Regions from separate parts of the Streptomyces marispadix genome, predicted to be linked through region 3. Evidence: riboswitches for the same ligand, from Rfam matches in the RefSeq annotation. Region 3 holds a riboswitch; each other region holds the start of a gene.
The links. Region 3 has a riboswitch for cyclic di-AMP ahead of MMA15_RS17660 (C40 family peptidase). Riboswitches for the same ligand answer to the same signal wherever they lie in the genome.
Positions count from the first base shown of each region.

Region 1: another riboswitch for cyclic di-AMP. It lies ahead of MMA15_RS27810 (transglycosylase family protein); the one in region 3 lies ahead of MMA15_RS17660 (C40 family peptidase).
Region 2: another riboswitch for cyclic di-AMP. It lies ahead of MMA15_RS12415 (M23 family metallopeptidase); the one in region 3 lies ahead of MMA15_RS17660 (C40 family peptidase).

Region 1 is NZ_JAKWJU010000002.1:1,614,595-1,624,066, reverse strand. Features, by position in the region: gene MMA15_RS06980 (MFS transporter) at 1-435, opposite strand, end outside; gene MMA15_RS06975 (IclR family transcriptional regulator) at 532-1,383, opposite strand; gene MMA15_RS06970 (MFS transporter) at 1,511-2,977, shown strand; gene MMA15_RS06965 (thiamine pyrophosphate-dependent enzyme) at 3,104-4,744, shown strand; gene MMA15_RS27810 (transglycosylase family protein) at 5,011-6,039, opposite strand; cyclic di-AMP (ydaO/yuaA leader) riboswitch at 6,045-6,227, opposite strand; gene MMA15_RS06950 (response regulator) at 6,483-7,292, opposite strand; gene MMA15_RS06945 (oxidoreductase) at 7,589-8,506, opposite strand; gene MMA15_RS06940 (alpha/beta fold hydrolase) at 8,700-9,472, opposite strand, start outside.
Region 2 is NZ_JAKWJU010000002.1:2,976,198-2,985,669, forward strand. Features, by position in the region: gene MMA15_RS12390 (PrsW family intramembrane metalloprotease) at 1-528, shown strand, start outside; gene MMA15_RS12395 (hypothetical protein) at 748-1,218, shown strand; gene MMA15_RS12400 (PIG-L deacetylase family protein) at 1,326-2,135, opposite strand; gene MMA15_RS12405 (PPOX class F420-dependent oxidoreductase) at 2,376-2,852, shown strand; gene MMA15_RS12410 (aldo/keto reductase) at 2,904-3,959, opposite strand; gene MMA15_RS12415 (M23 family metallopeptidase) at 4,576-5,535, opposite strand; cyclic di-AMP (ydaO/yuaA leader) riboswitch at 5,943-6,105, opposite strand; gene MMA15_RS12420 (Rieske (2Fe-2S) protein) at 6,640-7,566, shown strand; gene MMA15_RS12425 (PP2C family protein-serine/threonine phosphatase) at 7,956-9,203, shown strand; gene MMA15_RS12430 (D-alanyl-D-alanine carboxypeptidase family protein) at 9,406-9,472, opposite strand, start outside.
Region 3 is NZ_JAKWJU010000002.1:4,189,843-4,199,314, reverse strand. Features, by position in the region: gene MMA15_RS28260 (M23 family metallopeptidase) at 604-2,289, shown strand; gene pcrA (DNA helicase PcrA) at 2,449-5,016, opposite strand; cyclic di-AMP (ydaO/yuaA leader) riboswitch at 5,226-5,402, shown strand; gene MMA15_RS17660 (C40 family peptidase) at 5,410-6,507, shown strand; gene MMA15_RS17655 (hypothetical protein) at 6,749-7,102, opposite strand; gene MMA15_RS17650 (cytochrome P450 family protein) at 7,194-8,399, opposite strand; gene MMA15_RS17645 (hypothetical protein) at 9,006-9,472, shown strand, end outside.

The DNA.
Region 1 (9,472 bases), 2.6 Mb from region 3:
GCCGGAGACGCCGCTGTTGACGCCTATCGCCCTGGCCCTCTCGCCGGGTTCGGTGAAGACGTGCCGCAGGATGGAGAGCGTGCCCGGGGTCAGCGCCGCGGCGCCCACCCCCTGAAGGGCGCGTCCGGCCACCAGGACCTCCAGGCCCTGGGCGAGTGCGCACACGCCCGAACCGAAGGTGAAGAGCGCCAGCCCTGCGAGGTAGACGCGGCGCCTGCCCCAGCGGTCGCCGAGCGTGCCGCCGGTCAGCAGCAGCGCGGCGAAGACGACGCTGTAGGCCTCGACGACCCACTGGAGACCGGCCGTTCCGGTCTCCAGGTCCGCTCCGATGCCGGGCAGGGCCGTGGTCACCACGAGGTTGTCGAGCATCGCCATGAACAGGCCCGTGCACAGGGTCATCAGTACGGCCCGTCTGCGGGCCTTCGAGTACGTCATGCCGGAACCTTCGCGCACGGCTTTCGTGCCGTCCACGCCGGGGTTCGGTCCGGCGCCGCAGGACGTACGGCAGCGCGGCCGCGGGACTGCGACCCGCTACAGCTCCGCTCCGATGCGGTCGGCCGTCTGCCGCAGCAGGACGGCGAGTTCGGCGGCGCGGGCGAGGTCGAGGCGGATGCTCGGGGCCGCGACGGTGACCGCCGCGACACAGGTGCCGAAGCGGTCCCGCACGGGGACGCCGACGCCGTGTACGCCCGTGACGCTCTCGTCGAAATTGAGGGCGTAGCCACGGGCACGCGTCACGGCGAGGTCGGCGATGAGCGCGTCCACGTCGGGAAGCGTGGAGGACGTCAGGGCGGGCAGACCGCGGCGGTAGCGGGTGCGCGCGGCCTCCGGGGAGAGTTCGGACAGCAGCGCCTTGCCGCCGGCCGTCCCGTACGCGGGCACGCGGTCGCCCGTGCGTGTGCCCACGCGCAGCGGGTGCGGGCCCTCGACGCCGTCGGCGAAGCGGGAGTCGGGGCCGTCGAGCACGAGGAGGTTGGTCGTCTCGCCCGCGTCGTCGCGCAGCCGCGCGAGGTGACCGTGGGCGACCTGCACCAGCGTGGGCTCGTCGACGGCTCCCCGGGTCAGCCCCAGCAGTACGGGCCCCAGGCGGTAGCGACGGCCGCCCGGCTCCTGTTCGACGAAGCCGTGGCCGCGCAGGGTCGTCAGCAGGCGGTGCGCGGTGGAACGGGCCACGCCGAGATGGTCGCTGATGTCCGTGACGCGGGCGGACTGGTGGCCGCGCAGATACACCAGGGTGCGCAGGGCGTTGTCGACGGAGCTGGCGGCGTATGCGTCGCCCTGGCGCTCCCGTGTCCCGCGTCCGTCCCGCCCCTCAAGCGAGTCGTGCCGCTCGGGCCCCCGCTGTCCCCGGCGTTCGCGTCGCCCGGCCTGTCTGTTCGGCATAGCAGAAAAGCTACCGCAGCCGGTTCCGCCCACCACGTCGCGAGCTTAGTTTGACCGGCGGCCCCGAACTCCCCGCCCCGAGCGCCGTCGTGGGCGTCCGGAGGTGCAACGACCGTACGGAGACCCCATGAAGGCTGTACCGGGAGAACCCTCGTCGATCGAGTCGCGGACGGGCACCGCCGCCGAAGGCCGCGGCTGGCGCCCCTGGCACACGCTGTGGGTGCTGCTGCTCCTCGGCTGGACGGTCAGCGCCGCGGACAGAGCCGTCACGGGTCCCGTCGTGACATGGATGATCGACAACGGGGTCGGCTTCCTCGCGGACGCGGAGAATCCGCACGCGCTCGGCGGCCTCGTGGGCGGCCTCTTCTTCGCGGGGTACATGCTCACCCAGTTCCCCGGCGGCTATCTGGGCGACCGCTACGGGCACCGCACGCTCATCGTGGTCAGCCTGCTGTGGGCGGGCGTCGCCACCATGCTCACCGGCTTCATCGGCGGGCTCGTCGCGTTCATCGTCGTACGGGTGCTGACCGGGCTCGGCGAGGGTGCCTTCTACTCCAACGACCGCAGCCTCATCACCGCCGCCACCCCGGAGCGCGACCGCAGCCTCGCCATGGGCGTCGTCATCACCGGGCTGTCGCTGGGCATCACCATCGCGATCGTCTTCACGCCCGAACTGGTCGAGTTCGGGAAGGTGTTCCTCGACGAGGTCGAGGCGTGGCGGATGGTCTTCTGGGTGCTGGGGCTCGGCACGGTGATCGTGGGCGCCGGTGTCGCATGGTGGTTCCGCGAGCACCTCACCCTCTCCGGCACGGCCCGCGCCACCCTTCATCTCGGCGCGTACTCCGCCGTCTCGCTCGCCCTCGTCATGGGCGTCTACTGGCTGGGCACCGGCGCCGGACTGTCCGAGCTGTGGGTGGCGCTGCTCGAAGTCGCCCTCGCCGTAGGGCTGGTGCTCTTCGCGCTGGCACGCAAGGGCACCGAGATCGGGCCCGTGGTGAAGAACCGCGATCTGTTCCTGCTCTACGTCTGCAACATCGCGATCCTGTGGAACCTGTGGTTCTTCAGCTTCTGGTCGGTCTCCATCGTCGCCGGGGCGGCGCACTCGTCGTTCATGAACGCCGCGCTGACCGCCGGGTTCAACGCCGGTGCGGGCATCCTCGGTTTCCCCGCGGGCGGCTGGCTCTCCGACTACGGGCTGCGGCGCGGCTGGGGACGCAAGGGCATGATGCTGACCTTCACCGGCATCCAGGCAGTGCTGACGGTGGCCTTCGCGTGGTATCTCAGCGCCGCCGCCGAGCCGTCCCTCTGGATCATGGGTCTGCTGCTGTTCACCGCGAGCCTGTTCTTCAACGCGTTGCAGCCCGTCGGCCATGCGCTGACCGCGGAGCTGGCACCGGCGCGGCTGCGTGGCTCGGCCTTCGGGATGGAGAACCTCATCGGCGAGATGGGCGCCGTGCTCTCCCCGGCGATCAGCGGTGTGCTGCGTGACAGCACGGGGGGCTGGACGGCGGCGGTGTGGATGGACGCGGCGATCGTCGTCGTCGGATTCGGCATCCTCACGCAGGTCCGCTACCGGCCGCCCGCCGAGATCTAGCGCAGCGCCCCGCAGGGGCCCGGCGCCCGACAGCCCAGGCCCTGCGCGGCGTTCAGCACTACGGCGGAGGACCGCATCGACATCGGTGGTCCCGCACGGCACCGGCGACAGGAGGACCGCACGGCAATGCCCACCGTCCGCGAGGCGGCGCTCGACGTGATGCGCCGATACGACCTGACCACCGTGTTCGCCAATCCCGGTTCCACGGAGGTGCCGTTCCTCGCCGGGCTTCCCGACGACATCCGCTTCGTACTGGCGCTCCACGAGGGCTCCGTCGTCGGTGCCGCCACCGGCTACGCCATCGCCCGTGACGCGCCCGCTCTCGCGCTGCTGCACACCACCGCGGGCCTCGGCAACGCGGTGGGCGCGCTGTGCACCGCGCGGGTCAACCGTGCGCCGCTCGTCGTGGTCGTAGGGCAGCAGGACCGGCGCCATCTCGTACAGGAGCCGTTCCTCGCGGGGCGGTTGGAGCAGCTCGCGGGCGACCATCCGGTGCGTACGGAGACGCCGCCGCGTGCGCAGGACGTGCCCGGAGCCATCGCGAGGGCGGCGCACGCCGCCCGTACGCTGCGGGGCCCGGCGGTGGTGATCGTCCCCATGGACGACTGGGCGTGCCCTGCCGAGGAGTTGCCGCTTCCCGCACCGGCCGAGCTGCGCCTCTCCGACGCCGCGGACCCCGGTGACGTACGGGACGTGGCCGAACTGGTGGGCGCGGCCTCCGCGTTGGGGCTCGTCGTGGGGGCCGGGGCCGACCACCCGGGGACGTGGGAGGCGTTGACGCGGCTCGCGGAGCGGACCGGGGCCGAGGTGTGGCAGGAGTCGTTCGGGGCGCGGGCGGGCTTCCCACAGGACCATCCGCTCTTCGCGGGGCACCTCCCGGCGGACCGCACCCGGCTGAGAGAGACCCTCGGGCCCTACGACCTGGTGCTGACCGTGGGGGCACCGGTCTTCCGCCAGTATCCGTACGAGGAGGGCCCGTTGGTACGGCCCGGCACACGGATCGTCCTCGTCACCGACGACCCGGCGGAGGCGCACCGGGCGCCGGCGCAGCTCGCGGTGGTGGCCCGACTGCCGTCGTTCTGCGCGGCGTTGGCGGACTCCGTGGACGGCAGCCGTACGAGCGGGGGCGGCCGTACGGGCGGCGAGCGGTCCCGTCGGGGCGGGGCATCCCGAAACCGAAGGGCCGCGCCGCCTGAGCCTCCCGCGGAGGGCGAGCCGCTGCGGGCCGCGCATGTGCTGGCGGAGCTGGCCCGGCGGCTGCCCCCTGAGACCGTGCTGGTGGAGGAGACCCCGTCCAGCCGCCCTGACCTTCACGCCCTGGTGCCCGCGCGGCGCCCCCTGGGGTTCCTCAGCGCGGCGATGGGCGCGCTGGGCTTCGCGCTGCCCGCTGCCGTCGGCGTACGCATGGCGGCGCCGGAGCGTCCGGTGGTGGCGGTCGTGGGGGACGGGTCGGCGCTGTATCAGATTCAGGCACTGTGGACCGCCGCGCGATACCGGGTGGGCGTCGTATTCGTCGTTCTCGCGAACGGCCGTTACGCGATAATGGACCGGCTCGCGGAGAAGCACCAAGACACCGCGCCATGGCCGGACTTCGAAGAGGTCAGTGTCTCCGGCATGGCGGAGGCACTGGGATGTTCCGCGCGGCGCGTGACCGGACATGCGGAACTGCTCGCGGAATTGGACGCACTGCTGCCCGAACTGGCCCACAGCACAAGGCCGGTGGTTCTGGAAGTCGCGGTGAAGGCCGACGAGGTCTTCCAGCCCTGACTTCCAGTCCTGGCTTTCATCCTTGAAACCCGGCAGCCCTGAATCGACCTCGTGATTCTCCCCGCGCTGCCGTAGCGGTACCGCGGCAGAGGTACTGCCGTATCGGTTTCGCCGTATCTGTGGCGGCAAATGAAAGCCGTCGGCGGCCGTCCACCGGAATGTTCCCGTGGACGGCCGCCGACGGCGGGCCGCAATGCGGCGCGAATTTGCGAACCACTGAATCGTCCGGCAGGTCCCGAGGAGCCGGATTCCGCCGAACGGTCGCGTCAGTACGGTCCGTTGACGTTGTCGATGGAGCCGTACCTGGCCGCCGCGTAATTGCACGCGGCCACGATGTTCGCGACGGGGTCGGTCATGCTGTCGGCCGTGCCCTCGACGTGGTAGGCGTCGAAGGTGGGCTTGATGGTCTGGAGCAGACCCTTGGACGGGGTGCCGTTCTGGGCGTTGATGTCCCAGTTGTTGACGGCGTTCGGGTTGCCGCCGGACTCCCGCATGATGTTCCGCTTGATGCCGTCGTAAGTCCCGGGAATGCTCTTCGACTTCATGATGTCGAGAGCCTCGCGGATCCATCCGTCGAGGGTGTTCCCGTACTTCGAACCGGACGTGTGCGTGCCGCCGGCCTGCGGTGCCCCGCCGCCCTGCGGCTGGCCGCCCTGGTCCTGGGCCTCGCCGGAGAGGGCGAGCCTCTGGCCCGGGTGGATCAGGTCGGGGTCTGATCCGACGGTCTTGCGGTTGGCCTCGTAGAGCTTCCGCCAGCCGCCCTCGGTGTCGTGCTCGCGGGCGATCGCGGCGAGGGTGTCGCCGGTCGCGACGGTGTACTGCTCGTCGTCGCCCTTCTCGGACTTCTTCTGCTTCGCCGCGGGCTTGGCCTTCTCGGAGTCCGAGGAGAGATCCGGTGCCGCGCTGTCGCTGCCGAGCCCGGCCTTCGGGCCGCACGACGGCCAGGCCCCTGCGCCCTGGCTGTCGAGCACCTTCTCGCCGACCTTGATCTGCTCCTCCTTGGTGGCCTGGTCTGCGCGCGGCGCGTACTCCGTGCCGCCGTTGGCGGCCCAGGTGCTCTGGCTGAACTGGAGGCCGCCGTAGTAGCCGTTGCCGGAGTTGATGGACCAGTTCCCCGAGGACTCGCACTGGGCGACCTTGTCCCAGGTGTCGACGGAGGCGGCGTGAGCGCTGCCGGTACCGACGAACGGAAGGGCGAGGCCCGCACCGCCGGCGGTAATGGCGAGGGAAGTGCGCGACATTCTGCGCGTGATACGGCGATTGGGCTGACGACGGTGTCGACCGCGTCCGGACATAGGGCTGTTCCTCTCCTGCGCCTGCGAGGTGAGCTGTCGGATTCGGGCTGGAGTTGCCCGGCCGCGGCGAATGCGAGGGGGCATTCGCATACGGCTTCACCCCTAGCCGTGCGCACCTTGGGTGCGGAACGCGCGGCACTTACTTTGGGTCCCCCGCTCCTGCCGGGCTGGGATTGCGTTGTTTTCCGCCGCTGGGCGGCAGGATTAGGCGTCCCGGCAGCGGACCACCGCACGGGAGACGCGGTGGGGTTGCACGTTAATCAGAAGAAAATCGTCTTCACAAGAAAGCTGAGTGCACCGAGGAGAGGGAAGATCACCGGAATTGGCCGGCAGTCGGCACCGGTTGATGCTCCATAGTCCTTGCGAAGCAAGGGAATTGAGAATGCGGCCCGACGGGCGGCAATGGCTTTGTGACTCTGGTCACTGATTGCCTGTGGCGCGAATCACGCGGACCCCGATGTCTCCTCTTGGGCGTCCACGCGGTGGTAGCGGCGTTCCGGGCGGCCCGTGGTGCCGTATCGGAGGGTCACGCGGGCGGTCCCCAGGGAGACGAAGTGCTCCAGATAACGGCGGGCGCTCACGCGCGAGAGCCCGCTGCGCTCGGCGCACTCGGAGGCGGACAGGCCGGAGCTGCCGCCGGCGGCCTCGAGGGTGGCGCGCACCAGCTCCGCGGTCTGCTCGGTGAGGCCCTTGGGCAGGCGGGCCGGGGTGTGGGCCGCGGGGGCCGCGGGGTGCGGGGACGTGGCCGTGGCTGCGTCGGCCGTGCCCGTGGCGGTGCGGGCCCCGTCCGTGCCGTCCGGTGCCGCTTCGCCGGGCGCACCCGCGAAGAGCCGGTCGACATCGTCCTGTTCGGGAGCGTGGAGCGCGGCCAGCTCCGCGCGGCGCTCCGCGTACCGGCTCAGCCGCTCCCTGAGGAGCTGCCCCTCGAAGGGCTTGATGATGTACTGCACCGCCCCGCCGCGCTGGGCGCCCCGCACCGTCGCCGCGTCCCGCGCCGCCGTGACGACCAGCACGTCCGGGCTCTCGTCGGGGGCCGCCGTACCGCGGAGCTCGCGCAGGACCTCCAGGCCGGGCACGTCGGGGAGGTACATGTCCAGCAGCACGAGATCGGGCCGGAGTTCGCGCACCGCCGCCAGGGCGTCGTTGCCGCTGTGCACGGCCCGTACGACCGTGAACCCCGGCACCTGTTCGACGAGGGTGCTGTGCAGCCGGGCCACCATGAAGTCGTCGTCGACGACGAGCACTCGGATCACGGCTGCCTCCTCTCCTCTCTCCGCGACGGCAGGCTGGTCGTGTGCGCATGTACGGGATCTACGGGACACGCATGTTCGGAACGGGGCGAATGCGACCTGAGCGCCGAATCGTACGAATCGCGGAACCCGGGGACATTCCGGCCTTGTGGGCGGCTGGGCCCGTAGCGGTCCCGGCGATCAGTGCGGCCCGTGCGGCTGGGCATCCCGGCCGTCCGGTCCGGACGCAGGAAACCATGCCCGACGCACTGCCCGCACACCAAGGCCCCGGGGCCCGTTCACGGCGCCCGCGCGTTCGTTCACAGCCCCCGGTAGGTCACTCCCGTCAGCCGCTCCGAGGCCGCCCAGAGCTGCCCGGCCGCGATGTCGTTCCGCGCCCATGGCGCCCGCCAGGCCGATCCCGGGCCGCCCCGTACCGCGAGGATGCGCGGCCCGTAGAACGAGTCGCTCTGTACGTACGGTGCGGTCGCCGCGTACAGCACCGGTGCCGCCCCCTGGTCGGCGGAGGCCCCGACGGCGTCGGTGACGAGCTTGGTGATCCGTTCACGCCGCGGCTGCCCGGCCAGTCGTGGGCCCTTGGTCTGTAGCTCGGTCCTCGCATAGCCGGGGTGGGCGGCGGTGGAGGTCAGGTCGAGCCCCTTGTTGTCGGCGCGGTGTGCCAGCTCCCGCACGAAGAGCAGATTCGCCGTCTTCGACGCGCCGTAGGCCGCCATGGGCCGGTAGCGGCGTTCGCTGCCGAGGTCGCTCATATCGATGTTGGACAGCACATGGGCCATGCTGGCGACCGTCACGACGCGTGCGCCCGGTGCCGCCAGCAGACGTTCCAACAGCAGCCCGGTGAGGGCGAAATGGCCCAGGTGGTTCACGCCGAACTGCATCTCGAAGCCGTCGGCGGTACGTGCGTAGGGCACCGCCATCAGGCCCGCGTTGTTGATCAGCAGATCGAGCCGTTCGCAGGGCAGGGTGCGGGCGAAGTCCCGTACGGACAGCAGGTCCGCGAGGTCCAGCAGACGCAACTCGGCACGCGCCTCGGGCACTTGGGACATCAGCCGGTCGAGGGCGAGCGCGCCGCGCTGTTCGCTGCGGCAGGCGAGCACCACGCGGGCGCCGCGCCGCGCCAGTTCGCGGGCGGTCACATAGCCGATCCCGCTGTTGGCGCCCGTCACCACAGCGGTGCGTCCGCTCTGGTCGGGGATGCTGCGCGCTGTCCAGCTCATGCGGTTCAGCGTATGGCGGGCGGGCGTACCGCGCGAGGGAGCCGTCCCATACGGGAGCCGCGACCGGGACCGCGACGGCGACCGCCACCGTGACCGTCACCGGGACCGAGGCGCGAACGGGGCTCAGGGCCGTCAGCCGGCGCCCCCACGGCCCATCCGCATGGCATGCGCACCGGCTCGCTCCCCCGCCCGTTCACTGCCGGTCGGTCTGCTCGGGCAGCCCGTCGTGGTGTACGACCAGCGCGGCGGTGACCGGATCAGGGCACTCGGCGTTCGCGAGATGAGCGGCACCCGGAACCTCGATCAGCTTCGCGCCCGGGATGCCGTCGGCGATCTCACGGGCGTGCTCGGGCGGGGTGGCCGGGTCGGCGCCGCCGGCGACCGCGAGCGTCGGCACCGTCACCTCGGCGAGCCGGTCGCGCAGATCGAAGCGCGCGAGGGCGTCGCAGCAGGCCGCGTACCCGGCGGCGTCGGTCCAGCGCAGGTCCTCGATCATCGCGGCACCGTGCGGGGTGCTCTCGTACTCGGACCCGGGGCCGAACCACACGCCAGGCCGCGACGCGATCATCGATTCGGTGCCGTGCGCCCTCACGCCCGCCGCACGCGTGCGCCACGCGGACGGCTCCCCGAAGCGGGCCGAGGAGCACACCACGGAGAGCGAGGTCAGCCGCTCCGGGTTGTGGACCGCGAGGTGCAGTCCGACGGCGCCGCCCAGCGAGACACCGGCGTAGGCGAACTCGTCCCAGCCCTGTGCGTCGGCGGTGCGCAGCACCAGTTCGGCGAGGTGGCCGACGGTGGCGGTGCCGTCGGTGGGGATGAGTTCGCTGGACGAACCGGCCATCGGCTCGGCGGGCGAGGCGCCGTGGCCCGGCAGGTCCCAGCGCAGCACGCGGTGGCTGCGGATCAGCGCCGGGAGCTGGGGTTCCCAGACGGCCAGCGAGGTGCCCAGGGACGGGCCGAGGATCA
Region 2 (9,472 bases), 1.2 Mb from region 3:
ACCGCCTCGCTGCTGCACTCGATCTGGAACGGCTCCGCGTCCCTGCCGGACTTCACCTTCCTCTTCGTCTACGCCCTCTTCATGATCCCGGTCTTCGCGACGCTGACCTGGCTGGCGATCTGGTCACGGCGGCTGGAGCTGCGTACCGTCCGCGACACCCTTCCCGCGTACGCTGCCGCCGGCTGGTTCGAGGCTCCCGAGCCGTGGGGGCTGGCCTCCATGAGGGCGCGTGCGATGGCGCGTTCGCTCGCACGCCGTACGCACGGGGCGAGCGGTGCCCGTACCGTCGCCGAATACCAGCACTTCGCCACATCGCTGGCGCTGCTGCGGGCCCGCGCACACCACGGTTCGCCGGCGCCCGACTTCCACGCCCGCGAACAGGAACTGCTGCACCACCTCTGGCAGCGCCACGGCGTCGCCGGACCGGCCACGGCGTCGGCGGCGGTCAGCCTCAACCGCTATCGCTCGCCCGTGAGTTGGGGTGGCCCCGCTGCCCCGTACGGGCCTGGGCCGTACCCCGCAGGGTGACGTTCGAGCGGGCTCCGCTGAGCGCTCGTGCAGCGCCTCACGGATCGGGACGAGGGCCGGATCGCGGCTCGGCGCGGGGACGCAAAGCGGCCCAAGCCCCTCACTCCGTGTGACCGGGCATCGACTAGCACATACTTGCGGGGGTCCCGTATCGCTGCCAGCATGCCCCCAGTTGGGGCGAGTGTGACGGCAGACGGCGGCAGAGGGTTGGGGGCAGCAGTGCAACTGACCGACTTGGTGGCTGCCGAGGAGCAGGTACGCAAGGAAGTGGCCGCCGCCGCACCGGAGTTCACGGCCTTCCTCGACGGCTTCCGCCATCGCGCCGTACTCGTGCCCTTCGACGACCAGGGCGCCATCTGCTCCGCCGAACTCGGCGGAATCCGCTGGATCTTGGCCTTCTCCGACGAGAAGTCCCTGGCCCGCTTCGCGAAGGGCGGCAGCGACCCGGCCATCGGCGTGCGGCAGCCCGCCACCGTCGAGGAGGAGGGCGAGAAGGGCTGGGACTACCGCAAGGTGCTCGGCTGGCGGCTCCTCGACAACGTGATCCCCGCCGCGGGCCGCCCCTGCGGCGTGGCCCTGGACGCGGGCAGCGACAAGGGCAAGGTACTTCCGCCGGTATCGGGCATAGTCCCGGAGCGGGCGACCGCCGATGCGTATGCCGCCAACGGAGGCCGCATCGCGCGCCGTTGAGGAGCGCTCTCGCGGTCTTCGCCCAGGGCGTATTCGCTCCCGTAGGTCTTCGCCCTACGCGTCTGCTCGCTTACGCGTCCCCGCCCACGCGCTGCTCGCGTACGCGTCTACGGGGCCGGAGGCGAAGGCGTGGACGAGCGCACCCGCCCGGGCCGCGAACGGCCCGGCCCCGCCTCGACGAACCACTCCCGGCCGAGTACGAGCCCGAACAACGGCACCGGCAGCCGCACCAGCAACCTCATCGCGGGCGCGAGCCTTCCCGCCCCCTTCGCCACCTCGCTGTGGTGCTCGGCGAGAGCGGCCTGCTTCTGCCGTGCGTAACGCCGTACGCCGACCGCGTGGGTGATCGCCGCGCGGGGGCTGTAGACGCGGCCGAGCGCTTCGGAGTCATATCGCACGGGAATCCGCAGCGCACTCACGAGCCTCATCAGCCGCCCGAACGCCTCTCTTGGCATCGTGGCCTCCAACACCCGTGGCGTGCCTGCCAGTTCGGCGGCCCGCTTCCCCACGTGGTGCACCTTCACATGGTCCCGGTGACCGTAACCGCCGTGGGCGTCGTAGCTGAGCAGCAGATCGGCGCCCTCTTCACGCAGCACGTTCGCGAGCCTGCGTGCCGCTTCGTCGGTCTCCGCCCTCACGAAACGCGTCCTGTCCGGCGGATCGGGATAGAGCACGGCCCCATGCCCACTGTCCGCATACCCGAGATGCACCACCCGCGCCGCCCCGAGCACCCGCGCGGCAGCCCTCAACTCCCTCATGCGCGGCGGCTCTTGGTCTCCCGGCGCCTCCCCCATGAGCCCGTCGGTTGCGACGACGATCACGACCCGATGCCCTTCGGCGGCGGCCCGCGCCAATGTGCCGCCGGTGAGCAGCACTTCGTCATCGGGGTGGGCGTGGAAGGCGACGAGGGTCGGCATGAGGGTCATTGTGGGCCGGGCGCTTCGGGGATGTCGGCGCCCGACGACGATACGGGGCCCGACGAAGATACGGGGCCGTCATGCGCGTCGCTCGCCATCCGGCGTGGGCGAGAGCGTGTTCGCCCGGTGCGACGCCGCCCCTCCCCGCACGGTCGGCCTGTGGTGGGCGCCCGGCGCAAACGCCGCAACTGTCCCGGGCGGGCGCGTGTTCGCCGACCGTAGGCACTGCGGTCTGGGACAATGCGGGGCGTCCGGGACAGTACGAGAGGTACGAGAGGACGGTCCGCGATCGTGGACGAAGAGCTGCTCGCACTGCTCAGCGAGCACAAACTGGGCGTGCTGGTGACGCTGAAGAGGGACGGGCGGCCGCAGTTGTCGAACGTCAACTACACCTATGACTCGGCCCGTCGCCTCATCCGCGTATCCGTAACGGCCGACCGTGCCAAGACCCGTAATCTGCTGCGCGATCCGCGTGCCAGCTTCCATGTGCGCAGCGACGACGGATGGGCCTGGACGGTGGCCGAGGGCGACGCGGAGCTGACGCCCGTCGCCGCCGATCCGCAGGACGACACGGTCGAGGAGCTGATCGACGTCTTCCGGGCGATCCAGGGCGAGCATCCCGACTGGGACGAGTACCGGTCGGCGATGGTCGCCGACCGGCGTCTCGTCGTACGGCTGCGGGTGGCACACGCGTACGGGCAGCCGCAGCGGTCCTGATCCGGTCGCGTACGGCCCCTTCGGCCGCCGCGGCCGAGCGGTGCCCGCACCCTACGCCGACGCGTCCGTCAGCAGCTTCGCCTCCTCCGGGCTCAACTCGAAGTCCGCGAGGGCCAGTAGCGGTGTGAGCTGTTCCAGGGAGCGGGCGCTGGCGATGGGGGATGTGACCGTGGGGCGGGTGAGGAGCCAGGCCAGGGCGATTGTGGCGTGGTGGACGCCGCGGGAGGCGGAGAGCTGGTCGAGGGCGGTGAGCACGCGTCGGCCGCGTTCCGTCTCCAGGTACTTCGACGCCCGTTCGGCACGGGGGCTTTGGGCCGCCGCGCCCGCCGGACCCCCGGCCGTGCCCCCCGGACCGGCCCCGTCCGGGCGGTACTTGCCCGCCAGGAACCCCATCGCCAGCGCGAAGTACGGCATCACCGCCAGCCCGTGCCGGTCGGCGACCTCCGCCAGCGGGCCCTCGTAGGTGTCGCGGGAGACCAGGTTGTAGTGCGGCTGGAGCGCGGCGTAGCGGGCCGTGCCGGTGCCGGTGCCGCCGTCGGTGCTGTAGGCGAGGGAGGCTTCGAGGCGTTCCGGGGAGATGTTGGACGCGCCGATCTCGCGGACCTTTCCGGCCTTTACGAGGTCGTCGAGGGCGCCGATGATCTCCGAGACGTCGACGGACTCGTCGTCGAAGTGCGTGTAGTAGAGGTCGATCCGGTCGGTTCGCAGGCGGCGCAGCGAATCGTCGGCCGCCGCCTTGATGTTGGCGGCTGTGAGGCCCTTGCGCTCGGGGTGCGCGCCGACCTTGGTGGCGATGACGAGGTCGTCCCGATTGCCGCGTGCCGCGGTCCAGTTGCCGATGACGGTCTCGGAGTCCATGCCGCCGGGAACGCCGAACCGGGCGCCGGAGTAGACGTCGGCGGTGTCGATGAAGTTGCCGCCGGCCGCGGTGTAGGCGTTCAGCACGTCGAAGGAGGAGGTCTCGTCGGCGGTCCAGCCGAAGACGTTGCCGCCGAGGCACAGCGGGGATACGGACAGCCGGCCGAGAGGGCGGCGGGAGGCGAGGCCGCCGCCGCTCGCCACGTCGGGCGATTCGCCGGTCGCGTCAGGGGAGTCGTACTCAGACATGTGCCGACCGTAGCGCCCGTGTGCGCGTCCCGGCAGGCACGGAGGCCGACGGCCCTGGTGTCGGGGGGTGGTCCACCAGGGCCGCCGGGGCATCGGGTGCCGGGCGACGCGGCCGTACGCGGGTCCGTGAGTGGAGTACGTACGTGGAAGCCCGGACGGGGCGGGCCCGCACGGGGCACAGCCCGCAAGGGGCGGCCCGCATGGAGAGGGCCCCCGTCCGCCGCCGCCTCGTCCCCTCCTTTGTGTGCGCCGAGGGGCATGGGTGAGTTGCGCGTGTTCCAGGCACCCCGACGGTGCGAGGCGGCGGCGGCGCGACAGGTCATCGCGTCGGCAGTACGAATGTGCAGATGTGAGATGCGGCGACGCCCGGGGAGGGGCGGATGCGCCGCTGCGGGTACGCGAACCGGCTTGCGTACGGGTGCGGTTGCGGATCGTCGCGGGGCCTGTGCTCGGGTGTGAGCCGCCGAGCACCGGACCGCGGACGCGGGACTCCGCGGATACGGAACTCCTGCCGCCGGAATCCGTGATGCCGTCGTCGCAGGCGGTGCCGCTTGTGCGAAGCCTTACGGCGGCCGGGCTCAACTGTGCGGGCCCGGCCTCCGGTTCGCCGCCGGCGTCAGAGCGAGAGGCCCTTGCCCCGCAGCCACGCCGCCGGGTCGATCGCGTCGCCGCCGCCGGGGTGGACCTCCAGGTGCAGATGGGCGCCTGTGACGTTCCCGGTGGAGCCGACGCGGCCGATGAGTTCGCCCGTACGGACCTTCTGGCCCGCGGAGACGTTCATCGACGACTGGTGGCAGAACCAGAGTTCGGTTCCGTCGTCCAGTTTCAGGATCGTCCGGTAGCCGTACGATCCCGCCCAGCCTGCCTCCTTGACCGTGCCGGAGTGGATGGCCCTGATCGGCGTGCCGGAGGAGGCCGCGAAGTCCGTGCCGGTGTGGCCGTTGACCCACAGACCGCCGGACTCGCCGAACTGGGAAGTGAGTTGGTAACCGGAGACGGGAAGCTTGAAGCTCTTTGCGAGCTTGGCGAGGCGGGCTTCCTCGGCCTTCGCCCGCTCGGCGGCGTCCTGCTTCCTCTCCGCCTTGGCCGCCTTCGCCCGTGCCGCGTCGGCCGCCTTGTCGACGGCTGCTTCGCGTGCCGAGGCTTCGGCGGCGTTCTGCTGCTGCTGGGCCTGCTGGAGGATGCGGGAGCGCAGTGCCTCGCCCGCGTCCGTACGGCCGGCCTGGGTGTCGCTCTCGGTCAGCGCCGCCTGTGTGAGGGGCTGACCTGCGACTGTCTCCTCGGAGCCGCCCGACAGCAGCTTGACGCCGGGAAGGTCCTTGGCCTTGTCGGCGGCCGCTGCGACATCCGGCATGGAGATGGCCGTCGACGGCTTCTCCTGCGCGGTGGCCATGCCGCCGGCGCCGACTGCCGCGATCATGCCGACGCCGAGCACCGCGCCGCTGCGGGCCATGCTGCCGCCGCGCTGCTTGGCGAGCTTGTGGCGTCCGCGTACGGGGCGTACGGAGTCCTCGGTCGGGTTCCACTCCTCGTAGGAGGGGGAGTCCGGGCCGAAGGCGTCGGGTACGGGCGGCACGGAGTCGGGTCCGAACTCGTACTTGCCGTACTCGGACGTCCCGAAGTCGTGCTCCTGGACGCCGAATTCGTGGGTGCCGAACTCGTGAGCAGCGAACTCCTGCGTGCCGAACCCGCCGGTGGCGAACTCCTGCGTGCCGAACTCATGCGTGGCGTAAGGCGCTTCGTGTCCGGGGACGGTGTCGTACCCGTGGGGCCCGCCCTCGTGACCTTGCGTCTCGTACACCTCGGTCAGCTTCGAGGCGTAGTCGTCGTAACGGTCGTACGAGGAGCCGAACTGCCGGTGGTACGCGCCGTCGTCGCCGGATGAGGAGCCGTAGTCGCCGGATCTGCCGGACTCTTCGTCGTCGAGATACGGGTCGTACGTGCCCTCGGGGGCATGCCTGTTGGACGCCACGGGGGCGTTCTCCTTTCCTTCCTTCTCGCCTACCGGGTTAGCTGACGGGTTCGGAGCAGGAAGGTCTCCTACGAACTGCCCGCCCGTGGGCGGAACTTGTCGATTCACCCCATCCCCGCCTTGTGAGTGGCAGGGGGTGGTTCCCCGGTTCCTTTGGTGCAGCGATATCGAGTTGTGGCTCGGGATGGTGCACTTTCAGGATTCGGCGACGGCGCACGGAGCCGTCTCTCGTGACGGCGGTGACGACCGCGCTGCGTTATGGAACGTTAATAGAGCGGCGACTGTGATTCCAAGCGGTTCCGGCGAGATTTGTAGCCGCGTGACATGCAGTTTCCCGGACAGTAGGGGCCAATTGGGACACGCGGTCACCCAGGCCGGTACGTGCGGTCGCCGTGCGTGACCGGTGAACCGCCGGTGAAGAGGCGTCAGTTCGGCGCACATGTCGTTCCATGGCACTCCGGATCGCCGCTACGGGCCGCAAGCGGAACGAGACGGGGGAAACGGGACGAGGAGGCGGGGTCGCCGGACGACCCCCAGGGGCACCCGGTACCCAGACCCGGCCCGCGCACCCGGCCCGCGCACCCGGCCCGGAACGCCGACAGAGGAGCCCGGGTTCGGAACACCGACAGACGAGCCCGGCGGGCAGAGGCGCCACGACCCGGCGACGCTCCGGCTGTTTGCTCCCGCTCCTGACGGGAACCGGGCGGTATGTCCTATTCACAGAAGCTGCTTGCATGTGCCGGCGCCCTCCGCGCCGTGCTGCCCCATCCCGAGCGGCAGGGACGGGTGCTGACCGCCATCGAGAAGACCGAGCGCGACACGCGGCTCGATCCCCCGCTCCAGGGAATCCAGCGGGCCGTGCACGCACTCCCCCTCAGCGAAGAGGACCGCGACGCGCTGCACGGCCACTGGCTCGGCCATCCCGTGCATCCGGCGCTCGTCCAGATCCCCATCGGCACCTGGCTCTCGGCGGCCGTACTGGATCTGATTCCGGGCAAGCGGCGGCACTACGCGCCCGCGCTGCTGATCGCCACGGGCCTCGGCGCCGCCGTACCCGCCGCCATCACCGGATGGATCGACTGGGCCGAGCTGCGCAAACCGCAGATGCGCGTAGGGCTCGTGCACGCGCTCGCCAACACCGTCGCCATCTCCTGCTACATGTCCTCGCTGGGCGCACGGCTTCGCGGCCGTTCCCTGCGCGGCCGGATGCTGGGGTTCGCCGGGCTCACCGCCGTCGGCATCGGCGGCACGCTCGGCGGTCATCTCGCCTACCGGCAGGCGTCCGCCATCAACCACGCCGAGGACATCTCCGTGCGTACGGAGCCGGGTTGGCACTCCCTGGGCGCCGCCTCGGATCTGCCCGTCGGAGAGGCGGTGCGGCGGACCGTCGGCGGGACGCCGGTCGTCGTCGTAAGGGAGAGCGGAGGCGCCGTCCATGTGCTGGCGGACCGGTGCAGCCACATGGCCGGGCCGCTGTCGCAGGGCGAGATCAGCGACGGATGTGTGCGCTGCCCGTGGCACGGAAGCGTCTTCCGGCTGTCGGACGGCTGGAACGTGTCCGGTCCGGCGACCTCCCCGCAGCCCGTGTTCGAGACGCGGCAGAGCCAGGGCCAGGTGGAGGCGAGGCTCGCCTGACGCTCCCCTGAAGTGACGGGCGGGCGCGGAGCGTGGATGCGGAAGCCGCCCGCTCGCACCGGTGTGTGAGCTGCCCTCGCCGCGCCTCGCCCGCGTACCAGCGCCTACGGCGCATACTTCCGCGGTCGGCCGCCCCTGCCCGTGCACGGCGAGCCGGATCCGCACCGCCGGCGGAGACTGGGAAGAGGCCGGAGCAGGAGCGGCGGCCCGGCCCGCCCCGTGGAAGGGAACGGACGAACGTGAACACGGGAGGCAGGGGCAGCGGGGGAGACCCGGCGGCCGAAGGCCGGAGTCCCTCGGGTCCGACGGGCGTCCCCGGCGTCGTGCGGGGGCGTCCACCCGGCGCGGAGGAGATGCGAGACTCCGGGCTGCTGCGGAGCCTGGGCAGCATGCGGAGCAGAACGCCCCGCAGCAGCTCGCTCACCGCACGTCTGTACCGCACCCGCCGCGTCGACTGGCTCCCCCGCTGGGTGAAGGCGCTGCCGCCGACGCTCGTGGTGATGGCGCTGGTGCTGGAGCTGGTCACGCCGACGCGCTATTCGTTCGCGTCGTTCCTCACCGCAGCCGTGGTGCTCGCGGCGCTGCTGACCCGCCCGTCCGCGACCGTGGCCATCGGCGCCCTGTCCGTCGCCCTCCTCACCGGCATGCATCTCGCCCTGGAGGACGTCTATCCGGACAACATCACCGGGCCCATCATCACGCTCGTACTGGTCACCGCGTTCTCGACGCTGCTCGCGATGATCCTGGAACGTACGACCCTGCGGCTCGTGCAGGTCAACGCCGTCGCCGAGGCCACTCAGCGCGCACTGCTGCGTCCCCTGCCGGAGCGGCTGGGTCCGGTGCGTCTGGCGGGGGTCTACCGCGCGGCCGACGAGGCGGCCCTCATCGGCGGCGACCTCTACTGCGTGAGATCCACTCCGTACGGGGTGCGCGCCGTGATCGGGGATGTGCGGGGCAAGGGAATCGGCGCGACCGAGGGCGTCGCCACGATCACCTCGGCCTTCCGTGAGGCGGCCATGACGGCGGCGACGCTGGCGGAGACCGCGGACCGCATCGAGGCGGCCATGGCCATGGACCGTGAGGACATGGAAGCGGGCGGCAGCCAGGCGGTGCCCGTCGCGGGGACGCCGAGCGGCTGGTCGCAGGAGTCGTTCGCGACGGCGGTGCTGCTGGAGTTCCCACCGGAGGGCGGGGTCGTACGGGTGCTGAACCGGGGGCATCCGCCGATGTTCCGGCTGGGCGGCCCCGACGGGGTACGCAGGCTGAACCCGGAGCCAGCCCTGCCGCTCGGCTTCGGCGATCTGTCGCCCGGGGCGCAGCCGGAGGAGGCGTCCTACTCGCTGGCCGACGGCGAGACGCTGGTCGCCTACTCGGACGGGGTCGTCGAGGCCCGCAGGCGCGACGGGACCTTCTATCCGCTGGGCCCGCGGCTGGCCGAGCGCTACGGCGACGGGCACGGCTCCCGCATGTTCCACGAGGACGGGAACGCGGCCGGAGTCGAACCGGCGGAGATCGTCTCCTACATCCACCGCGACGTCACGAGGTGGGCCCGGGCGATCAACGACGACCTGGTGATCGTCGTCTTCCAGCACATGCCCGGCGATGCGGGGGCGCGGCAGGCGCCTCCCGGGGGATGAGGCGGCCGGGGCGCGCACCGCCGGGTCAGGGCGCGCATCGCTGCTGCGGGTGCGGACACGAGCGCGCCCGGGGGAGCCGTGCGACGGCTGCCCCCGGGCGGCCCGGGTGCTCAGCGTGCGGATCGCGCACCTTTCGCAGGGTGCGCAGAACGCTCACCCCGCGCAGGTGCGCGGAGCGGCGCCCGCCAGGGGCGGGTGCGCGTCAGTCGCGCTCCGCGCCCTCCGGAAGCGAGCGGAGGTTGAGCTTCGGCGTCTCCTGCTCCAGCGAC
Region 3 (9,472 bases):
CGGGGTCTGTTTCTACGGCGGTCCTCGTCGGCGCGGAGGACCATGACTGCCGGAGTGAACGAACGTTATCCCCAGCATCCCGCACGGAGGCCCTCCCGACCGGGAAGGGAGGGGGAAATCACACGACGGCGGCGCCCGGTCCGCACCCCTCGGCCGCCCCTTCACACCCAGCCGCAACGCCCCAGCCGCAGCAGCCCTCCCGCTGCGCGCCCCCGCCCTTCCGCTTCGCATCCGCCCTCCGCTGGTGACAGCCCGTACAGGACGTCTCCCGCGATACCGGTAAAGCAGGGGCACAGATGCAGACATAAGCCGCCAGAACGCGCATCGGGCGTGCGCCGCAACGGAGTTGGGCCGCCGTCCGGCGGCACGAGAGACATCCGGAATCACGCGACGGGAAGCGGCCAGGACCCCGCCCAGGCGCGGAAGTTAGTCGAACATTCATCGAACGCCAGGCCAAAATCGCGTTCTTGGAGCCCCGAAAGGCCACCGAATGCCCGTTTCTCCGGGCTGTAAAACCTGTTGAAGATTGTCGTCGTCACGTACCCCCGGGTACAGTCACCGCACTGCTCCGCCCCTGCTGTCGAGGCGAAAGAGAAGTTGGTGGTGAACGACAGTCACCCGTCGGGAACCTCGTTCCCGGCCGACACCTCTCCTGGCTTCTCGTACGCGGCCTCCGGCGCCGGGCAGTACGAGCAGGCGGCGCACGGCGTCTACGCCCAGCAGGGTCAACCCGCCGCGTACGACGGTTATTCCACGGGAACCTTCGCAGGCCAGGACTTCTCCTACGACCAGGACCCGCTCTTCGGTTCGATGCCCGGCACGGACGGCGCGGGCTGGACGTCCGGCACATATGACGCCTACTCGGACCAAGGCACGTACGACACCGGCACTTACGAGACCGGGGCATACGGCACAGGTACGTACGACACGGGCACGTACGACACCGGCGGCTACGACACCGGCACTTACGGCACGGGCTCCTACGACACGAACGGCGCCTGGACGCAGGCCGGTTTCCTACAGGCCGGCGACTTCTCCGCCCAACCCGGCGCGGACCAGGCGGAATTCGGCTGGAACAGCGGCCAGTGGGACGCCTCGCAGTGGAGCGACAATCAATGGGAGACGGGCGGCCAGTGGGACACGCCCGGCCCCAACGGCGGCTGGGACGCCTACGGTTACGACCAGGCGGCAGCGCAGTCCGTCCCCGCGCAGGGCGACGAGACCACCGCGGCCTACGCGGAATCGGCCTACGAGGGCTACGAGTCGTATGACGGCTACGACGGTTACGACACCGCGGACACGGGCGAGCAGCAGCAACAGCCGTACGCCGACGAGACGTTCGCCCATGGCGGCGACCTGGACGCCACGACCGCTCTCCCCGCCTACGACGGGTACGAGAGCTACGACGGACTCGACGGCGTCGACGCACACACCGGCATCGACGGCATCGACGCCCCCGGCGCCAACGACACTCCCGACGCCTACGGCGCGGAGAACCCCGTGCCGCGCGGCGCCGACGCCCCCGACGTACACCCCCAGCGGGACCTCAGGGTCGCGCACCTGCCAGGCCGCCGCCGCTCCGCGAGACCCAGGCGGTCCGCGCTTCTCACGGTGGCCGTTCCGTCCGTCGCCGTGATGGGCGTGGCCGCGGCCGCAGCGGCCTCCGTCGCCGGCAACGCGCCCCAGGACGACACGACGACGCAGGCTTCGGCCGACGTTCCCGTGAAACCGGCCAACAAGAAGCTCGACACACAGCTCGCCGGACTCTCCGCCGACGCCGACGACTTCGCCGACCGGGCCAGCCGTACCCAGGAACGCCTCGACCTCCAGGCACGACAGGAGGCCGAACGCAAACGCAAGGCGAGGGAGGCCGCCCGCAAGGAGGCCCTGCGGCCGAAGTTCGCGCTCCCCGTCAAGGAGCACGGCCTCAGCGCCACCTACGGGCAGGCGGGCCTCAACTGGATGTCCGTCCATACGGGCATCGACTTCCCCGTGAGCGAAGGCACGCCCGTGATGGCGGCGACCGACGGCACCGTCACCACCAAGTACGACGTGTCCTTCGGCAACATGGCCGTGGTGACCGCACCCGACGGCACCGAGACCTGGTACTGCCACCTCAGCAGCACCAAGATCCGCTCCGGTCAGGTCAAGGCCGGCGACACCATCGCCTACTCCGGCACCTCGGGCAACTCCACCGGCCCGCATCTCCACTTCGAGGTGCACCCGGGCGGAGGCGACGCCATCGACCCGCTGCCATGGCTGCGCGGCAAGGGCCTCAACCCCGAGTAGGCACGGCACAAGCCGGTCGCCCGCAGCAGACACACACCCGACGGTCAGACCAGGCCGCTCGGCCCCCGCGGCCCGGACCCGACTGCGCCGCGCGCAGCGGCTCTTGACGCTGTCCCCGCCGCGTGCTCCGCGTCCGCCTCCGCTCCGCGTCCGCCGCCGCTACAGCTTCTCCACCGGTGCGTACCGCAGCAGCAGCCGCTTGGGCTTCTCGCCGCCGAAGTCGATCGTCGCCTCCGCGTTGTCCCCGCTGCCCTTCACCGCGACGACCGTGCCGAGCCCGAAGCTGTCGTGCGTGACCCTGTCGCCGGGGGACAGCGAGACGACGGGACGGTCCGACGTACGCCGCGTAGCGAAGCCGCTCGGCCCGCCGCGCCGCTGAACGCCCCCCGCGGCGCCCCCTCTTACCGCCGAGGACGCCCCGGAGCCGAACCCCGCACCCAGGCCCGAGCCGATGCCTCCGCCGCCGCTGGCGCCGCCGCCTGCCGCCGCTCCCGTGCGTTTCCAGTCGACGTACTGGTCGGGGATCTCCTCCAGGAAGCGGGACGGCGGGTTGTACGAGGGCTGCCCCCATACGCTCCGCAGCACCGACCGCGTCAGATAGAGCCGCTTGCGCGCACGCGTGATGCCCACGTACGCGAGCCGCCGCTCCTCCTCCAGCTCCTTCGTCTGGCCCAGGGCGCGCATGTGCGGGAAGACGCCGTCCTCCATGCCCGTGAGGAAGACCACGGGGAATTCGAGGCCCTTGGCCGTGTGCAGCGTCATCAGCGTGATGACTCCGCTCTCCTCGCCCGCCTCTTCGTCCGGGATCTGGTCGGAGTCCGCGACCAGTGCGACCTGCTCCAGGAAGTCGGCGAGGGTGCCCGGCTCGTCCTCGCCGCGCTCCTGCTCGAACTCCAGGGCGACGGCGGCCAGTTCCTGAAGGTTCTCGATGCGTGTCTCGTCCTGCGGGTCGGTCGAGGACTGCAACTCGGCCAGATATCCCGTCTGTTCGAGCACGGCCTCCAGCACCGTCGCGGGCCCGGCCCCTGACTCGACGACGGTACGCAGCTCCTCCATCAGCACGTTGAACCGCCGTACGGCGTTGGCCGAGCGGGCGGCCATCCCGTACGCCTCGTCCACACGGGCCAGCGCCTGCGGGAAAGTGATCTTCTCGCGGAGCGCGAGTGCCTCGATCATTGCCTCCGCACGGTCGCCGATGCCGCGCTTGGGCACGTTGAGGATGCGCCGCAGCGGCACCGCGTCCTCCGGGTTGGCGAGCACCCGCAGATAGGCCAGTACGTCGCGCACCTCGCGGCGTTCGTAGAAGCGGACGCCGCCGACGACCTTGTAGGGCAGGCCGACGCGGATGAAGACCTCCTCGAAGACACGCGACTGTGCGTTGGTGCGGTAGAAGACCGCGACGTCGCCTGCCCTGGCCTCGCCCGCGTCGGTGAGGCGGTCGATCTCGTCGGCGACGTACTGCGCCTCGTCGTGCTCGGTGTCGGCCACATAGCCGGTGACGGGTGCGCCCGCGCCGGACTGGGTCCACAGGTTCTTCGGGCGGCGGTTCTCGTTCCGCTCGATGACGGCGTTGGCGGCGCTGAGGATCGTCTGCGTGGAGCGGTAGTTCTGTTCGAGGAGGATCGTCGTGGCGTCCGGATAGTCCTCCTCGAACTGGAGGATGTTGCGGATGGTGGCGCCGCGGAACGCGTAGATGGACTGGTCGGCGTCGCCTACGACACACAGTTCGGCACGTTGCGGGGCGGGGCGTTGCCGCTCCTGACCACCCTCGGGTCCGGCCTCGGCCTCGGGTCCGCCCTCGGGTCCCGCCTCGCCGGTGCCCACCAGCTCCCGAACCAGCGTGTACTGGGCGTGGTTCGTGTCCTGGTACTCGTCGACGAGCACGTGCCGGAAGCGCCGCCTGTAGTGCTCGGCGACGTCGGGGAACGCCTGGAGCAGATGGACGGTCGTCATGATGATGTCGTCGAAGTCCAGCGCGTTGGCCTCGCGCAGCCGCGCCTGGTACATCGTGTACGCCTCGGCGAGAGTCTTCTCATACGCCCCGGACGCGGCGCCCGCGAAGTCCTCGTCGTCGATCAGCTCGTTCTTCAGGTTCGAGATCTTCGCGCTGAACGCCTTCGGCGGATAGCGCTTCGGATCGAGGTCCAGGTCCCGGCAGACCAGGGCCATCAGCCGCTTCGAGTCGGCCGCGTCGTAGATCGAGAAGGACGAGGTGAAGCCGAGCTTCTTGCTCTCGCGGCGCAGGATGCGAACGCACGCGCTGTGGAAGGTCGACACCCACATCGACTGCGCACGCGGCCCGATCAGCTCCTCGACGCGCTCCTTCATCTCGCCCGCGGCCTTGTTGGTGAAGGTGATGGCGAGGATCTGCCCGGGGTGAACGCGGCGTGCCGCGAGCAGATAGGCGATGCGGTGGGTGAGCACCCGCGTCTTGCCCGATCCCGCGCCCGCGACGATGAGCAGCGGCGAGCCGGTGTGCACCACGGCCGCGCGCTGTGCCTCGTTCATCTGCTCCAGCAGCGCGTCCGGATCGACGACCGTACGGGGCGTGCCTCCCCTGTGATGCGAGGACGAGCCGCCGGCGCCCGCGGGGCCGGCCGCAGGGCCGTCGTCGGGCCCGATCCCCGCTCCGCCGGGGCCCGTTGGGCCCTCCACGGACGCGGAACCGTCCTGCGCGCGCACGGGCGCGAGGCTTGCCAGGAACTCGTCGTCGAAGAGGCTGCTCATCGTCGAACGAGTCTAGATTGCCGCTCCGACACCGCACGGCCACGTCCCGCACGGGATAACGAACAGATATCGGACGTATCACCTATCGGCCTTCACAGACGCCCCACATCTCGCTACGGTGCCGTGCCAGGCGGTCCGCACCAATGTCCGGCGAAAGCGTCGGCACGGGCCGCCTCCGCCGAATCCGACGGACGTCCGACGGGCCTCCCAGGAGCGCTTCGCCGGAGCCGGGGACCCACCGCGTGCAGCGGAGAACGTGAGACCGCGTACGCACCCGGGGTGAATCGGGAAGTCGCACCGCGGAAGCACCGCGCACGACCCGTAGGGCCGCCTTCCGAGAGCCCGAACCCGTCAGCTAACCCGGTAGGCGGTTCACGGAAGGAGTTGCCGGTCTTGGCGTCCCATCGCAAGCCGCGCACCCGGATACTGAAGTCCGCCTCTAAGAAGCGCGGTGTCATCGGTGTCACCACCGCCGCACTCGCCTCCGTCTCCCTGCTCTCCCAGAGCGCCCAGGCCGCACCGGACGACGGCAAGCCGTCGATCTCCGAGGTCAAGAAGAAGGTCGACAAGCTCTACCAGCAGGCCGAGACCTCGACGCAGAAGTACAACGAGGCCAAGGAGAAGACGGACGCCCAGCGCAAGAAGGCGGACAGATCCCTCGACGAGGCCGCCGAGCGGACCGCGAAGCTCAACGACGCGCGCCGCACGCTCGGCAACTACGCCACGGCCCAGTACCGGACCGGCGGCATGTCCCAGACGGCGACCCTCCTGCTGACCGAGGACCCGCAGCAGTTCTTCCAGCAGTCGCACATGCTCGACCGGATGACCGGCCGTCAGAAGGAGGCCGTCACCGACTTCGAGAAGCAGCGGAAGGCGGCGCAGAGCAAGCGTGAGCACGCCACCGAGGAGCTGGCCTCGCTCGCCGCGTCGCAGAAGGCGCTGAAGAAGAACAAGCAGGAAGTGCAGGACAAGCTCGCCGAGGCACGCAAGCTGCTGTCGAAGCTGACGGCGGAGGAGAAGGCGCGCCTGGCGAAGATCGAGAAGAGGAAGCAGGAGGCGGCGCGCAAGGCCGCCGAACGGGCCGAAGAGGCGCGCCGCGAGGCCGAGAAGGGCGACGGCTCCCAGCCGGGCGGTTCGCAGTCCTCGCAGGTGGAGAAGGTGCTCGCCTACGCCAAGGCCCAGCTCGGCAAGCCGTATGTGTGGGGAGCCACCGGCCCGAACTCCTTCGACTGCTCCGGGCTGACCCAGGGCGCGTGGAAGGCCGCGGGCATCTCGCTGCCCCGTACGACCTGGGACCAGGTCAAGGTCGGCACGAAGGTCGCCAAGTCCGAGATGAAGCCGGGCGATCTGGTCTTCTTCTACGACGACATCAGCCACGTCGGCATCTACGTGGGCGGCGGGCAGATGATCCACGCGCCGAAGCCCGGCGCGGACGTGACGTACGAGGACGTCAGCTACATGCCGTACCACTCGGCGGTGCGGCCGGGCTGAGCCGTCCGCGGGCCCGGCGGCCCTGCGGCCGGGCCCGGATCACCGCCCGGCCAGGGCCCGTTCAGGGCTCTGTCAGGGCTTGGTCAGGGCCCGGTGAGGGCCTGACCGGAGCCCGGTCGAGGGCCCGACGAGGGGCCGGGCAGCAGCGGGACTCCGGAGACCGAGCAGTGCCGGGCCCGGGGGCAGGGCGGGCACGGCGGCTCAACCCTCCGCAGGCGAAGGCGACTTGCAGGCTTCGTCGTCACGTCCACAGGACGGCGACGAAGATGTTCGCCACCGTCAGCGCGCCGACCGTGCCGAAGAGGGACGAGGGCACTTTCTCCTCGTCCCTCTTCACATACACCAGCCCGAGGATCACCACGAGCAGCGCGAGCTTGAGGCCGATCTTTACGTTGTTCACCGGGTCGTTCGCGGCCTGGTTGAGGCCGACGAGGACCATGCCGGTCAGCAGCATGGTGAGCGCGCCGTGCAGCATGCCGGGGACGAACCGGGCCTCGTTCGTACGCATCGCCTTCATCTGGAAGAAGAAGCCGCCCAGCAGGGCCGCGATGCCGATGACGTGGAGCCCGACGAAGACATTTATGAGTACGTCCATGGCCGGAGCCTAGCGACGGGGGCGACGCGCGCCGGGCCCGGGGCCCGTGCCCGAGGCGGCCCCCGGCGACCGGTCGGCGGGGGACTGTCGGTCACCAGCGGACCGGCAGCCGCTTGACCCCCCTGATCAGCATTCCCGGCATCCACGGCAGCGTGGCCTCGTCCGCGTCGCACGTGATGCCGGGGCAGCGCTCCAGCAGCGAGCGGATCGCGATACGCCCCTCCAGCCGGGCCAGCGGCGCGCCCAGGCAGTAGTGCAGCCCGTGCCCGAAGGCGATGTGGCCGCGTGCGTCCCGGCGGATGTCGAAGCGGTCGGGATCGTCGAAGCGCTCGGGGTCGCGGTCGGCGTCGGCCATGGCGATGAGGACGGTCGAACCCGCGGGGATTGTCACCCCGTCCATCTCCACGTCCTCGACGGCGAGCCGCTCGGTGCACGTCTCGACCGGCCCGTCGTAGCGCAGCATCTCCTCGACGGCCCCGTCCATCAGACCGAAGTCGGCGCGGAGATCGGCGAGTTGGTCCGGGTGGGAGAAGAGGGCGCGCATGCCGTTGCCGATCAGGTTGACCGTCGTCTCATGACCGGCGACGAGCAACAGCACCGACATGCCGACGAGTTCGTCGGCGGAGAGCCGGTCGCCGTCCTCGTCCACGGTGTGGATCAGCTTGCTGAGCATGTCCTCGCCCGGATCGGCCCGCTTGGCCTCGATCAGTTCGTCGAGATAGACGGGCATCTCGTCGTAAGCGCGCTTCATCTCCTCGGGATCGGTGCGCGCAACGATCGCGTTCGACCAGCCGCGGAAGACGGTGCGGTCCAGCTCGGGCACGCCGAGCAGTTCGCAGATGACCGTCATCGGCAGCGGGAAGGCCAGGCAGTCGATGAGGTCGGCCTCGCGCTTGTCTCCCGCCGTCATGGCGTCCAGCAGCTCGTCGGTGATCTGCTGGATCCTCGGCGCGAGCCGGGCGATGCGGCGCGGTGTGAACTCCCCCGCCACCAACCGCCGCAGCCGGGTGTGGTCGGGCGGATCGGTCATCAGCATGTGCCGGTGCACGACCTGCGAAGCGTCGGCCTGTGTGACCTGTTCTTCGCTTCCGTGCTTGAGCCAGGCCCGGCTGATCCGCGGATCGGTGAAGGCCCTGCGCGACGCTTCATGTCCCACGACCAGCCACAGCTCGTCGCCGTTCGGACTCCGAACGTGGTGTACGGGCGCCTCGGCACGCAGGGCCGAGTACACGGGGTAGGGGTCGCGTACGAAGTCCGGGCTGAGCCGGGTCAGTTCGACGATGCCGTCGGCCGTCATGGTCTTCCCCCCTGTCGACGTCCCGCGCACGCTAACGTCCGGGCTCAGCCCGTAAGAACCACGATTCAGGACAATCTCCGCCCTGCTCGGCCGCCCCCGATCGGTCCCGACTGACGTATCGCTGCTGCTCCAACTGCGAGCCTGCGTACGGCAGTCGAGGCGAAGCGAAGGGTGCGGCCGACCGCGAGGGAGGCATGCGGATCACACAGGCCCCCCGGTCGCCACCCTTCGTCCACCAGCCACACTTTCTTCTCACACAGCCGGGTGACGAAGGGCGGCCGAAGGCCGACCTGCCGCCGCGACCCCCGTTCACGTAGGGCACAATGCGCCTTTCACGAACGGTGTTTGAAAGGCGGGTTGCAAGTGGCCGTGGACACTGCGCGGGACGGCACGAGCGGCGACGGCGGCAAGGGCGACGGCGAGAGCGGTACGAACGAGGAGACCGTGCCGGTGCAGAAGTCCGCCGCCCCGGGCGCCCGTTCATCCGCCCGCCCGAGTACCCGCTCCAGCGCACGGCCGGGCTCCCGCTCACGCTCGCACTCCGGCGAGGACTCCGGTCGCAGCTCCGGAGCCCACTCCAGCGGCTGCACCTGCGGCGACTGCCCGATCGGTGCGCGCGAGGGCCATCGGCAGGCACTGGAGGAGTTCCACCGGCGCCGCGCCGAACTCGCCGCGGGCGAGGGGCTTCCCGCCGCCCTCGCCCACTCGTCGGGCGCCTCGCGCCAGTGGGTCTCCGACGAGTTGACACGCGCCGCACGTACGGTCTCCGAACGTGCCCGCGAGGAAGGCGCGATGCGCCTCGCCTCACTGTGGCGGCACACCGTCACCGCCACCTGGGCGGCCGTCGGGGCCCTCCTCGTCGGCCAGTTGCTCACGGCGCTCTTCGTGGGCTGGACGGTCGCGCGCACCGCGGCGCTGATCGCCGCCGTGGCCGCCGCGGGCGTCGTCTCGCTCGCGGCACATCTGCACCGTGCACGCGGCGGTGCCCTCGCCCCCCTCATCGGCGAGGACAACAGGCTCTCCACCTCCCGCACGGTCGCGGGCGCCTGGGTCGTGCTCGCCGTCTACGACGT